4 regions of the Lysinibacillus sp. FN11 genome follow, and region 4 is predicted to be linked to each of the others. Evidence: riboswitches for the same ligand, from Rfam matches in the RefSeq annotation. Region 4 holds a riboswitch; each other region holds the start of a gene.

Region 1 (3,425 bases), 710 kb from region 4:
TTACTGCTAGTTCAAATATAGATTCTATTTTTTGCTGTACAAGCTTCGGTGTTACTTTGACTGCGCTTGTCCCTTTTACCATTGCGAGTGCCGCTGTAGCCATTTCAAGAGCTGTTTTTTTCGGCTTTGACGTAGCGGCTATACTGGGTTTGTTAAATCGTCCCGCATTAGGGTCAGCCGTAAAGTCATTTCGCGCTGTTCCTGTCTCTTGGTTCATTGCCCAAGGTTCATTTTCTTCGCGTAAACGTTGATGAGGACGTAATGGCTGTTTTTCTTCACCTAGGGTATATTTACGTTGGTAACCGCGTGGCGTGATCATCTTATTGTCATAGAAAAATGTTGATGAATTCCCGATAATAACTGTTGTCAGCATACCAATATCATGTTCTAGCATTTCTGCTAGTGTTGTCATGGTCACTTCTTGACGTTCTCGATAGGCACTTTTCACCAGCCCTACTGGTGTGTCTGGCGAACGATATTCTAAGAGAATTCGCTGAGCCTCGACAATTTGTCTTGTTCGACGACCACTTTTAGGATTGTATAAAGCAATGACAAAGTCTGCCATTGCAGCTGCCTCGACACGCTTTGCAATTAAATTCCAAGGTGTTAGATGGTCACTCAAGCTGATTGTACAAGCATCGTGCATAATGGGTGCACCAAGTATGCTAGCGCATGAATTAATCGCAGAAATCCCAGGAACAATTTCTACTTCAATTCCTGTTGCTTCTGTCCAGCCTAGCTCAATTAACACCTCATATACTAATCCCGCCATACCATAGACGCCTGCATCACCACTCGAAATCACCGAGACGATGCTCCCTGCTTCTGCTTGACGAACGGCTTCCTGTGCACGCGACACTTCTTCTGTCATGCCTGTACTAACAATCGATTTTGCACTTACTAAATCTTGAATCAGCTCTACATAGGTTTTGTAGCCTATAATCATATCACTTTGTTGTAATGCCTCTACTGCACGTGTCGTAATATGCTTAAAATCTCCAGGTCCAAAGCCTACTACGAAAATTTTTCCTTTTTGCGCCATGTTGTTACCCCTCTTTCACCTTTTCGATCCCTTTAATGGCAGTTGTTTGAGCAGTACGCTGTAATGTACCTTCATGAAGTGTAAAGACATGTTCGTTGTATAAGGATTCATGATGTAAATCTTGTACTAGTGTTCTAGCATGCTCTGTTGATGGCACACGATACCAGTTCCCTTGGGGGTAGGCAATTACCACACAAGCATCCTTGCATCGTCCATTACAGCGCGTTCTTGTCGTATGTATTTCTTGATCGAGTGCTTGCCGCTGTATCTCATCTCGAATGGCTAAGGTAATTTCCTCCCCATCCTTTTTCATGCAGCTACTGCCATTGCAAATAAAGAGATGTGTTTTCATCCCCTCTAAATTCCAAGTTGTCATCTTCTGTCTCCCCTCATTTGCTTTTTGGAAAAAGAAAAACCTTTACTCTATAACGAAGAGTAAAGGTTTTGTAGAAGCCAAATAAAAACGAATAGCATGAAATACAGGTACTCGCTTTCGCTTCAACTTCTCCCTCCGAAAAGTTTGCATGCACAATCAAATAAGCAGGTTTCCTGACTTAAGCTTCATTTTACTATCGCACCTTCCCAAGTTTGCACCAGTGGCTTTGCAATTTCATCAGCTATTACAGTAGCGGGGGCTGTATTGGATTTTCACCAATTTCCCTATTATCTCGAGCTATTCGAGCACTTATTGACGTTTTATATGAAATTTTTATTAGAATTTTAAATAGAAAACTGTCTTTATCATATCTTATTTTTTTAAAATTTCAATATTTCTTTAAAAATTTATGACAAATTTATCAATTTTGAATGGAACTAGGTATGAAATTTATACAATCTATATAATTTACGCATAAATCGTTATCAGAATATTCGCCATTGACCTTTAATTATAAAAATTTATAAAAGGTATAGCATATTTATGGAAATTCATGTTACACTTTGTCGTGAAATCTCACAATTTGAATGTTTTTCGGTGCAAAGTGCTTGTCATTTTGCTTAAAAGGGAAGCCGGTTTGAGTCCGGCGCGGTCCCGCCACTGTAATAGGGAGCTTTATAGAATATGTCACTGTCCAACGGATGGGAAGACCTATAAAGCATTGAACTAGAGCCAGGAGACCTGCCGAAAAATAAGTGATCGTTTCAGCCTACGAGGATAGGTGTGCGGCTTAGCAGATGAGAATGTTATTTGCTTTTTTAGCTATGCACTTTTCCACCAGTGGAGAAGTGCTTTTTTTAATTACGCACGCAATCTTCTAAAAATCTACTAATTAGTTAGGAGGAAAGCTTTTTGAAATTTTCATGGTGGAAACTTAGTTATTTTTTACTGGCCTTTTTAATCGTGCCAAAACGTGCCTTTGCCATGCATATCATGGAAGGTTTTTTACCAATCGAATGGGCTATTTTTTGGTGGGTCATCTCTATTCCATTTATCATTCTAGGATTGCGTTCTATTCGAAAAACCGTTGATGAAAATCCTGAAACAAAAATGCTTTTGGGGCTTTCAGGAGCCTTTGCCTTTGTGCTATCCGCCTTAAAAATCCCTTCTGTTACAGGTAGCTGCTCTCACCCAACTGGTGTAGGACTTGGGACAGTACTCTTTGGCCCTCTAGCAATGAGTGTAATTGGAACAATCGTTTTATTATTTCAATCTTTATTATTAGCTCATGGAGGAATTACAACTTTAGGGGCTAATGCCTTTTCTATGGCTATTGTTGGTCCTTTTATTGCTTACTTTGTCTTTAAAGGTGCTCAAAAAGTAGGCTTGTCATTTTCACTAGCCGTATTCTTTGCAGCTATGCTTGGTGATTTAGGTACATACATTGTGACTTCTGTACAACTAGCACTAGCCTTTCCTTCAGAGGTTGGAGGCTTTATGGCATCCTTTACAAAGTTTGCAGGTATTTTTGCCTTAACTCAAATTCCTTTAGCAGTGAGTGAAGGAATTTTAACGGTCATAGTGATGAATTTCTTGAAAAAATACAATATTAGCGAACTAAAAACTTTACGTGTTTTCTCAACAAAGGAGGCACATTAACAGATGAAAAAAAATTTATTGTTATTAGCAATTGTTGTGTTATTAGCCATCATTCCCTTGTTCATACAAAAAGGTGCTGAATTTGGTGGTGCTGATGGAGAAGCAGAAGCAGCTATTGGTGAAATCAATGCGGAATATGAGCCATGGTTTGAAAGTCTATGGGAGCCACCAAGTGGTGAAATCGAAAGCTTATTATTCGTGCTACAGGCAGCTATAGGAGCTGGCTTTATTGGCTACTTCATCGGCTATATGCGTGGCAAACACAAAGAAGGTTAACCATTATGTTACTCATTGATAAGTATGCCTATCTGAATAAGCTAGCGGCCGTTCATCCGCTAGAAAAAATGA
Region 2 (3,425 bases), 2.2 Mb from region 4:
TGATCAAACAAATGACTCGAAATTATTAGATATTGCCCATCGTTTAATTAATGAAGAACAAGATGCTAAATATAAAAAGAAGTATAAGTCAGCCATCCGTTCAAAGTAGCGAGGTGGTGTTTTTTTGTGCAAATTCTTTGATGAACGGTAGAATAGTCAACTATAATGAATGAAAAAAGGGGATTATAGCATGAGCATTTATAATTATCTAGTTCGGAAGCCTAATGGCGAAATTTTATCAATGGAAACATATCGTGGAAAAACAATGTTAATTGTTAACACGGCAAACCAATGCCGATTTACATATCAATTTGAAGACTTACAGAAAATGTATGATAAATATGGAAAAGAGAATTTTGTAGTTCTTGGCTTCCCTTGTGATCAATTTGGCCATCAAAATCCTGAGGATGGAGAGGAAACTAAGCATCTATGCAAGGTAAACTATGGGGTCACATTCCCGATTTTTGAGCTTGTACAGGTAAATGGAGAGGCTACACATCCACTCTTTAATTATTTAAAGCATGAAGTGAATTACCGAGAGTTTGGGAAGGCAAGTATGCAGGAGAAAATGTTGGCAGAAGCAATTGTTCAACTTGCCCCAAGCTTTTTAGATGGTCGTAACATTCGCTGGAACTTTACAAAATTTCTAGTAGATGCTAATGGTAAGACCGTCGCACGCTTTGAACCAACAGATTCACAGCTCGATATTGAACAAGCAATTGAAACACTACTATAGTAAATTTCTTAATAATGTAAAAATTTGTTGGAATTTTCTCTTCTAGTGTTACTATATTTTAAAATTGAGTACAGCTATTTTTTTTGAATCATATATGATAAACTGCTTTACAAATGAAATATTCTTGCAGGATAAAGGTGCTAGTAAGCATAATCGGGAATCCGGTGAAAAACCGGAGCTGTTTCCGCAACTGTAAGTACAGCCATTATAAAGATTTACCACTGTCTCAAAGAAGATGGGAAGGTCCTTTATAACACATTCGTTTTATGTGACGAACTGTACAAGCCAGGAGACCGACCTTTATTTGAACGTATAAAAACTTCTCGGAAGCTAGGAGGATATACGGCAAATACATAGGCTTTGTCTAGTTTGATGGCTCAATCTTGTATTTTTGTCGTTCCTTTGCAAAAGGAGCGACTTTTTTTATGCCTTTCAAGTAAGAATTTTTCATTATAGAAAATAGGGGGGAAGCAAGTGAAAAAAGATGCCCGTTATTCTTGTTATCCATTTATGCGTGAGAAAGCTTCAACGGTTGATTTTGAAATTCGAACAGATAGCCTTACAACACATCTAGGAGTTGCATTAGCTGCGGTAAAAAAAGAGGATGTTCAAGTTGTTGCTGAGGATTTATTACTTATGTTACCTATGGCGTATCATGTGAATGGCTCAGTTCGTGGGAAATTAGCGGTAACTGAAGAGGATTTATCTTGGTTAAGTGAGCGTTATGATTTTTACGTTCGCCATGTGAAGGAAGAGATTCAAAGTTTTGTTTTACCTCAAGGAACAGAGGCCGCTGCAGCCTTACATCTTTGTCGCAGTGAGGCAAAAAAATCATATCGAACTTTACACAAAGTATCAGAAGAACGAGAGGTTCCTGCTATTCTTTTCGATTACCTTGGTTTATTAGCTAATGTATGTTTTGTCATGGCTGTTTTTATGAATCAGCAAGCTGGAATTTCTGAAATACCGTTTATTAGTAAATCCTACCCAATGAAAAAGAAAAAGGAGAATAACAATGAAGAAAGTATTTAATTTCCAATGGCTATCAGTGCTCTTACTTGCACTGGTATTAGCAGGCTGTGGCACTGCTGAAGATACAAAAAATAAAGATGCCTCGCAGGGTACACAACACGTAGAGAAAACAAGCTATAAAGTGACAGATGACCGTGGAGTGGAAATAGCGTTTAATGAAGTACCAAAAACAGTTGTATCTTTACAACCAAGTAATACTGAAATTTTGTTTGCTTTAGGTGTTGGCGATAAAATTGTAGGAGCAACTGAGTACGATACTTACCCAGAGGAAGCACAAAAAATTGAACGTGTCTCTGATACTACGAACTTTAACAGTGAAAGAATTATAGCGTTAAAGCCAGATGTTGTTATTGCTTATACAATCGGTGATAAGGATGCACTAAAGCCGCTTGAGGACGCAGGAATTAAAGTGTTTGTTATTCAATCTGCGACTACTTTCGATGATGTTTATGGAGATATCGAACAAATAGCTGCTGTGATGGATGTTGCTGATAAAGGAAATAAATTAAATGAAGAGATTAAAGCGAAAATTGCTGAAGTACAAACGAAGGTGAAGGACGTAAAAACGCCGAAAAATGTTTATTTAGAGGTTAGCCCTAAGCCAGACATATATACAGCAGGCTCTAGCACTTTCCAGCAAGAAATATTAGATGCAGCTAATGTTAATAATGTTTTTTCTGACTTGAATAGCTGGGCAAAAGTGAATGAGGAAGATGTTATTGCTAAAAATCCAGATATTATTTTAACAACAGTAAACTATACAGAAGATCCAATAGGAGAAATTCTTGGACGAGATGGTTGGAATACTGTGACAGCTATTCAAAACAAAGCGGTATTGTCCATCGATACAGATATCTCTAATCGACCTGGTCCGCGTATTGGTGAAGCTGTAGAATTAGTAGCGAAGGCTGTGTACCCAGAGTTATTTAAATAAGAAATGTTTCCATGCTAGCTGTCAGCCATTCAGCTAGCATTTTTTATGTGGTTTAAATTATTACCTAGCGTGAAAATTGGAATTAATGTAGTTTGTTCTTTAAAATAAAAGTAAGTATGCTTAATAATCTTAGGAGGTGTAGTGAGTGGAGCAATTAGAGACAAAGGTAATTCCATTTGAAGCAGTCCATAATTTCCGAGACATGGGTGGATATAAGACAAAAGATGGGCGTAGGGTAAAGAACGGTTTATTTTACCGCTCAGCTGCTCTTGGAAAAATGACACTGGCGGATAAAGAGCTATTTGAAACGTTAGGGATTAAAACCATTTTTGATTATCGCGATAACAATGAGGCGTATCATAATCCTAACCCAGTGTTCTCATATGCTCAATATATACAAATCCCAGCGAAGGGTAATCATGCTTTTGAAATGCCTACCAATGCTGGTGGTAGAGATTTCTATAAAGTGGTAAGCCCTGAGATGTTTCGAGATTTTTATGCACAAATGCCTTTTAACAATCTTTCATTTAAAGAGTTAATGCAAACGATTCAAAACCCTGATAATCTAGGTCTTGTACATCATTGCGCAGTTGGTAAGGACCGAACGGGTATTGGAGGAGCACTTATTTTGCTAGCTTTAGATGTACCTGAGGAGACCATCATGGAGGACTATTTAGATACTAATATACATTTACGTCCAATGGTAGAAAGAATGGCTCAGGC
Region 3 (3,425 bases), 1.8 Mb from region 4:
CAATGCGGGCATGTGTGGTGTAGCGATGGTATTGGCACGAATAGAAGGGGCGCCAGCAGGTTCCAAAGGCTTAACGTTGTTTGCAGTTCCTTGGCGTAAAGAAGATGGTACAACAAATCATCTACGTATTCGTCGATTGAAAGATAAATTAGGCGTTCGGGCAGTTCCCTCTGGTGAGGTAGAATTTGATGGTGCACTTGCCTATGTTGTAGGGGAGCAAAATAAAGGGATTTATTATATGCTAGAAGCACTAAATCTCTCAAGAATTTGTAATGCAGTCGCTTCTATTGGTATTATGCGTCGTGGCTTCTTAGAGGCAAAACATTATGTAAGCAATCGACATGCATTTGGCAAGCCCTTAACACTATACCCTATGATTCAGGATACTTTAGGGAAATTTGCAGCTAAGTTGCACGTGGAAGTAGCGACAGTTTTTGATCTTATTCAATTATACGATAAAGTGACAAGTGGACAGGGAACACAGCAAGACCTTATTATGAATCGTTTATATATTGCCATTATGAAAAAGGAAACGGCAGAGCAAGCTGTTCACTATGCTAGTGAGGCAATTGAATTACACGGGGGTAATGGCTATATAGAAGACTTTGTAACGCCCCGCTTATTAAGAGACGCGCAAGTGTTGACGGTGTGGGAGGGGACGGCTAATATTTTGGCCTTAGAACTCATTCGTTTAGTGGATAAGTTTCATGCACATGAACTGTTTGTCTGTGAGATGGAGGAACGATTAGAGAAATTAGCTGACAGCTCACTAGTACAAATCGTTAAAGAACAATTGGCGAATATTTCTATAAAACTGCAAATTTTTAGCGCTTTAGACGAGGCAACGAAAACTTTTGAAGCAAAAGGTATGGCTGAAAAAATGGCTCACCTTTATGAAAGTGTCATAGCGGTTGAGTGGGCACATAAATTTGGTGGAAAATATGAAAAACTAGCGGACGTTTATTTAGAACAGACATGGTCATTAAGAGAAATGGGTGCTCAAATGAAAACAGTCCAATACTTTTCTGAAATTGTATAATGGCCGGGGAGTCGTCTTGAATGGAGGCGACTTCTTTCATTTTCATGTATAATGAAATCAACTGAATATTATAAAGGTTCTTTACTTAAGTAAAGTGAAAAGGGAAATCGGTGTAATTCCGATGCGGTCCCGCCACTGTAAGTGTGAGTTTTTTCAAATGATGCCACTGAAGATTTCGGGAAGGCTTGAAAAATCGCAAGTAGCACTAGCCAGGAGACCTGCCTTTATAACGACATGACAACCTACGAGGATAGGGTGGTGGATTTTGTATCAGTTTTTTGGTGCGATTTTGCCCCCTCATCGTTCAAAGATGAGGGGTTTTATTTTGATGCAAAATAAAGCGAAATGTCGCATGGACCAACGAAGGAGGATTCACATGAAGAAATTTTGGAAAATAGGATTATCAGCATTTTTAGCAGTAGGCTTGCTAGCTGCTTGTGGGCAGGAAGCAAAAGATAACAAGTCATCTAACGAGCAGCAAACACAGCAAGAAACAGCACAGGTGGATGAAGCAACATTCCCAATGACGATAACAGGTGCCCTTGGTAAGGACATTACACTTGAAGCACCTCCTGAGAAAATTGTTTCACTTATTCCGAGTAATACTGAAATCCTTTTTGGACTAGGTTTAAATGATGAAATAGTTGGTGTTACTGACAACGACGATTATCCGCCAGAGGCAGCTGAGAAGGATAAGGTTGGCGGTATGGAGTACGATATTGAAAAAATTATTGCCTTAAAACCAGATATCGTTTTTTCACACGAATCTAGCATGTCTCTTTCAGAAGAGGCTATTGCACAGCTTGAATCAGCAGGTTTGAAAGTTTTTGTAGTAAGAAATGCACAAGACTTTAATGAAACATATACAACAATTGAGCAACTTGGACGTGCTACAGGGAAATTACCAGAGGCAGAAAAAATTGTTGCTAATATGAAGGCGAAAGTAGAAGAAGTTTTGTCTAAAGTCAAGGATGTTGAACCCAAAAAAGTGTTAGTTGAAGCATCAGATGAGCCAGATATTTATACAGCTGGCAATGGTACGTTTATGAACGCGATGCTTGAAATGATCAATGCAGAGAATGTAGCTGTAGATGGCGATAATTGGTATAAAATTGATGCAGAACAAATTATCGCAAAAAATCCAGATGTCATCGTGGTGACATATCATTATGTACCAGATATTTTAACGAAAATACCAAAACGGGCGGGCTTTGATACGATTAATGCCGTAAAAAATAATGCGATTGTGCAGGTAGATGAAAGTACAACAAGTCGTCAAGGGCCACGTTTAGCAGAAGGTCTAGAAGAATTAGCAAAAGCAATCTATCCTGAGGTATTTAAGTGAAAAAAATAGCACTAGCCTATACACTAACATGTACGCTTCTTTTTATTAGCATCTGGTGTGGCGTAGCGATAGGCTCAGTTCACATTCCATTAGAAGTATTATGGAATAAGGCGGTTGATGAAACAGCCGCCAATATTTTTTGGAAAATTCGTTTGCCTCGCGTGTTATTAGCGGGACTAGTAGGCGCATCTCTAGCTATTGCTGGAGCAGCATTCCAAGGTTTATTAAAAAATCCATTAGCAGATCCATATACACTAGGGGTTTCATCAGGGGCATCTGTTGGTGCTGTTTTAACGATCTTTTTTAGTATTTCTATACCTGTTGTCGGTTTGTATGCGCTGCCAACCTTCAGTATGATTGGTGCTATCATCACGATGGTAGTTGTTATGAGCTTTGCTAGACTCGTAGACCGCTCATTGAAAATGGAAACGTTGATATTAACAGGTGTTATTTTTAGTTCATTTTTAGGTTCCCTTATTTCATTAATGATTGCCTTATCTGGTGAAGAATTACGTCAGGTAATAGGCTGGCTACTTGGTTCTGTTTCGATGCGTGGTTGGCCATATGTCCAAATGATCATTCCATTTGTGATTGTAGGTTCAATTATGCTATGGACACAAAGAAGAGAACTAAATGTTTTGTTGTATGGTGAAGAACGGGCAAAACATTTAGGTGTTAATGTGAAGCGTAGTAAATATTTGATATTAGCAGGTGGCTCCATGCTCACTGGAGCGGCTGTAGCGGTTTCTGGCACAATTGGCTTTGTAGGATTAGTGGTGCCGCATATGACAAGGATGATTTGGGGTTCTGATCATCGCCATTTATTACCATTATCTTTTTTCAATGGTGCAACATTACTCATTATTTGCGACCTAGTAGCACGAACAATTATTGTGCCAAGAGAGCTACCAATTGGTGTTATTACGGCATTTATTGGAGCTCCTGTTTTCTCCTATATTTTTTATAAGCAGCGAAGAAGTAAGGGGGTACGGGCATGATTGTTGTTGAACAGCTATCAGGTGGCTATGAAGATGTACCAAT
Region 4 (3,425 bases):
AAATGTAAAATTTATTTAAAATTGGTATATCTTATTTTTAAGTATTAAAGTAAAGAAACAAGTTAACAAAAACATTAAAAATCAACTAAGTCTAGGGGGAACTTATGTTAATTTCTACAATAATTTTGGGTTGGATAGGAATAGTGATTTTTTTAATTATTGTTTTTACATTTCAAAAGTTGGTTAAAAATAACGAGTTTGCTTTGATACATAACTTAATGGCTTTGATGTATGCAATGTGGTTTCCTTTGCCATTGACTTTGTATCAATTATTAAATTCGGAACTTCTACAAGTGGGGACAATATTTGGCTTAGTTTATTTAATTTTGCTAGTGATTACAATGACACTTCAAACAGGTCATATTACATATATAGTAAAACATAATGGTAATAAATCAATTACAGATAAACAAGGAGAGTATATGATGGCAACATTATCTAATCCTTTCGAAGGATTGGCAAATGTTTTCAAAAGTATTTGGGCATTATTTTTAGGAATTACTTTCTGGAATGGTGGAGAAATATTAATGGCAAGTATTATGTTTTTATCCAGTTTACTAATTTTTTATTATTTATTTATAGTACTGGATACAAGTTTAGTAAAGCGAGTCAAGTTATTTTCAAAGGTAAAAGCCAATAATTTTCTAGTTAATCTTGAAACGTTACTTTTCTTCATAATTTTGATGAGTTATATTACCTTTAATTCTTGATGGATGGAAGGAACGAACGAACTTTGTGAAGAATTATACTTAGACTAATTGAGTGCTTTAGTTAAATTTCGATTCACTAAATAAAAAACAATAAGGTAGAATTTAATCTACACGTATTGTAGATTAAATCTGCCTTTTTCGTTTTACAGCAACAATCTTTGAGAATACAGCCTTTATTTTTCTCATCCAATCTATCCAGTGTATATATCCTTAAAATCTGATGGACACAATATTTCATTCAAACCTAAACAATCGCATAGATAAACTCCGTACTCAAATCGAGTACGCAGATCCCCACAAGGGTTAATTTTTGCCTTACAGTTTGTCCAAATGATAACCTTGCAAATTGACCTCACCGACCAATTATGGAGGTCAGGTTTGCGTAAATTAGTATAATTAATAGGGTTATCTCATTAATTTGGGTTAGCCCTTTTTTTGTCTTTTGACAAATACTAGAATACATATTACAATTTAAACCAGAAATACAAAAAGAATATCTACTCTACATGTATTAGTGTGTTAAATTACAATTTAATATTAATAAATAATAGGTGCGTTTATCTCTTGATAACGCTTAAAAGGGAAGTCGGTGTGAATCCGACACTGTCCCGCAACTGTAAATGTGAGCGACTTTTCAGTATCCACTGTCTTTGGACGGGAAGGGGAAAAGAAGCGATGATCATGAGTCAGGATACCTGCCTGTTACGAGTACACACCATAAACCTACGAGGAATAGGAGGTGGCATGTTGACAAAACAGAATGCTCTGTTCGTCACAGTACGTCAAACGCCCATAGTAAATGAAAGGGTTCACAATCGAACTCATTCACATATACTTAGGGTTTGTTTGCCATTGTGTGATGAAAGAAGATAAAATGAAGGATTTCCTCAAAAGTAGGAGTCCTTTTTGTTTTGAAAATATGTACGCAAAGGGGATGCACATATGACAAATATTCATGTAACGACAATGTTGGAAACGCCTTTTGAAGATCTGAACATTTGTAAGCAACCACGCACAGAAGTTGCTAAGAAAGCGAAAACAAGAATGGTGGTCGAGTCTCTGATCGATCAATTATTAGCAACGAAGCTGATTCGCAATGATCGCTTCTTTGAGCAAATTTTATATAATAAAGAAATTATTTGGATACAAAATGGGGATGTGGACGGTCATCTTTTAGCGAAAGCAGCCATAGCAGATGAACTGAAAACAAAGACGAATAGTTTTATGATGTACATGCCGACCAATCCGATTGTCTATGAGGTCAATGGAGAAGCGTATCACTTAATTACACGCATTGATTCTACACGCGCAAAGCCCAACCTTGACCGTCTCTCATTGGCGCCAAAGCCTGTTTTAAGTGCCGCTCGTGTCAATGACTTATTATGCTCGATTGTTATACGCTTTTACGAAACGTATTTACACGATTTAGCACCTCACCATGACAAACTCATCGCATTTGTACAGCAGGAATATGCACAATTTATTGAAGCAGTGCAAGCGTTAAATGATTATCATTTCAACTGGCATCCACGTGGCAACGGTCACGAGCTTTTACTGCAATTAATTGATCATCTACAACTATTAAAAAGTCAGCCAGGTAAGGTACTGATTGATTTTACGAACAAGCATGACTACGTGATAGTTGAACCCGCTTATTTGATAGACAAACCAACAAAGAAGGCTGTCGGTGCACTATAAAACCAAGCCCTCCATTTTTGGAGGGCTTGGTTTGATCTTGCGCTAGGAATATCCGCGAAAGCAGGAAAAATACCCGCGCTAGTGCGACGAATACCTGCGGAAGCAAGTGAAATACCCGCGCTAGTGCGAAGAATACCCGCGAAAGCAAGTAATGCCTTCACGCGAACAAAATCACCCCATCCTACAGGCAATGCATGGCTGCCTGTGCTTCTTGCCATGGAACCGAATATCCTTTGCCCTTTGCACAAAAGATACTAGAGGAACTATACTCAGGGTCTGCATTTTTATCGTAGCCAATCTGTGCAATCACATCCTCTGTATTATGGCACACATCATAGCCATCAAATTGGAGAGTGAGTGCACCTTTCCCATTTGTATAGGCGGCAAAGGTTGTACTGTAGCTCATTAAAGTGGCAACAGGCGCACGACCTGTTAGGATAACATCCGTTTCGGATAAAATCGGGTCATCGAATGTGCCTGCTGCTTGCTGAATATCATTCATCATACGGCCGATAAAGTCGTTTGAAGCCTTCATTTTAAAGCGATAATAGGGTTCAAGTAGGACATTTTGTGCCTGCTCCAGCCCCTGACGCAGTGCACGGAAACTGGCTTCGCGGAAATCTCCCCCCGATGTATGTTCATTATGCCCGCGACCTGTTAGAAGTGTAAAATGAATATCTGTTACAGGGAAGCCTGTCAGTAGCCCATGATGGTCACGCTCAAACAGATGCTTTTCAACAAGGCGCTGATTGCCTAAAGATAAATGATCTGCATGACAGGCATTGCTGAAGGTATTACCTGTTCCACGTGGATTTGGCTCCATTAATAAATGAACTTCGGCATAATGCTTGAGGGGCTCGAAATGACCATAGCCTGTTACGGGGGTCGCAATGGTTTCCATATATAAAATTTGCGGCTCACCAAAGGAGACAGCTATTGAAAAACGCGTCATGAATACCTCTGTCAGGACCTCTAATTGAATGACACCCATAATATGCACATGGATTTCCTGAAATT

What was found. Region 4 has a riboswitch for cobalamin ahead of NP781_RS09250 (hypothetical protein). Riboswitches for the same ligand answer to the same signal wherever they lie in the genome.
Region 1: it holds a riboswitch for cobalamin, as region 4 does, so the genes downstream of both, NP781_RS13125 ((2Fe-2S) ferredoxin domain-containing protein) here and NP781_RS09250 (hypothetical protein) in region 4, are expected to answer to the same signal.
Region 2: it holds a riboswitch for cobalamin, as region 4 does, so the genes downstream of both, NP781_RS20545 (hypothetical protein) here and NP781_RS09250 (hypothetical protein) in region 4, are expected to answer to the same signal.
Region 3: it holds a riboswitch for cobalamin, as region 4 does, so the genes downstream of both, NP781_RS25355 (ABC transporter substrate-binding protein) here and NP781_RS09250 (hypothetical protein) in region 4, are expected to answer to the same signal.

What each region holds. Positions count from the first base shown of each region.
Region 1 is NZ_CP102383.1:2,435,874-2,439,298, forward strand. Features, by position in the region: gene cobJ (precorrin-3B C(17)-methyltransferase) at 1-1,042, opposite strand, end outside; gene NP781_RS13125 ((2Fe-2S) ferredoxin domain-containing protein) at 1,047-1,418, opposite strand; cobalamin riboswitch at 1,564-1,746, opposite strand; cobalamin riboswitch at 1,997-2,182, shown strand; gene NP781_RS13130 (energy-coupling factor ABC transporter permease) at 2,331-3,077, shown strand; gene NP781_RS13135 (energy-coupling factor ABC transporter substrate-binding protein) at 3,081-3,353, shown strand; gene NP781_RS13140 (hypothetical protein) at 3,359-3,425, shown strand, end outside.
Region 2 is NZ_CP102383.1:3,904,698-3,908,122, reverse strand. Features, by position in the region: gene NP781_RS20555 (hypothetical protein) at 1-109, shown strand, start outside; gene NP781_RS20550 (glutathione peroxidase) at 191-736, shown strand; cobalamin riboswitch at 855-1,053, shown strand; gene NP781_RS20545 (hypothetical protein) at 1,211-1,768, shown strand; gene NP781_RS20540 (ABC transporter substrate-binding protein) at 1,752-2,702, shown strand; gene NP781_RS20535 (tyrosine-protein phosphatase) at 2,848-3,425, shown strand, end outside.
Region 3 is NZ_CP102383.1:4,875,140-4,878,564, forward strand. Features, by position in the region: gene NP781_RS25350 (acyl-CoA dehydrogenase family protein) at 1-1,039, shown strand, start outside; cobalamin riboswitch at 1,097-1,280, shown strand; gene NP781_RS25355 (ABC transporter substrate-binding protein) at 1,416-2,384, shown strand; gene NP781_RS25360 (FecCD family ABC transporter permease) at 2,381-3,382, shown strand; gene NP781_RS25365 (adenosylcobinamide amidohydrolase) at 3,379-3,425, shown strand, end outside.
Region 4 is NZ_CP102383.1:1,727,046-1,730,470, forward strand. Features, by position in the region: gene NP781_RS09245 (hypothetical protein) at 105-710, shown strand; cobalamin riboswitch at 1,243-1,428, shown strand; gene NP781_RS09250 (hypothetical protein) at 1,653-2,408, shown strand; gene NP781_RS09255 (elongation factor G) at 2,590-3,425, opposite strand, start outside.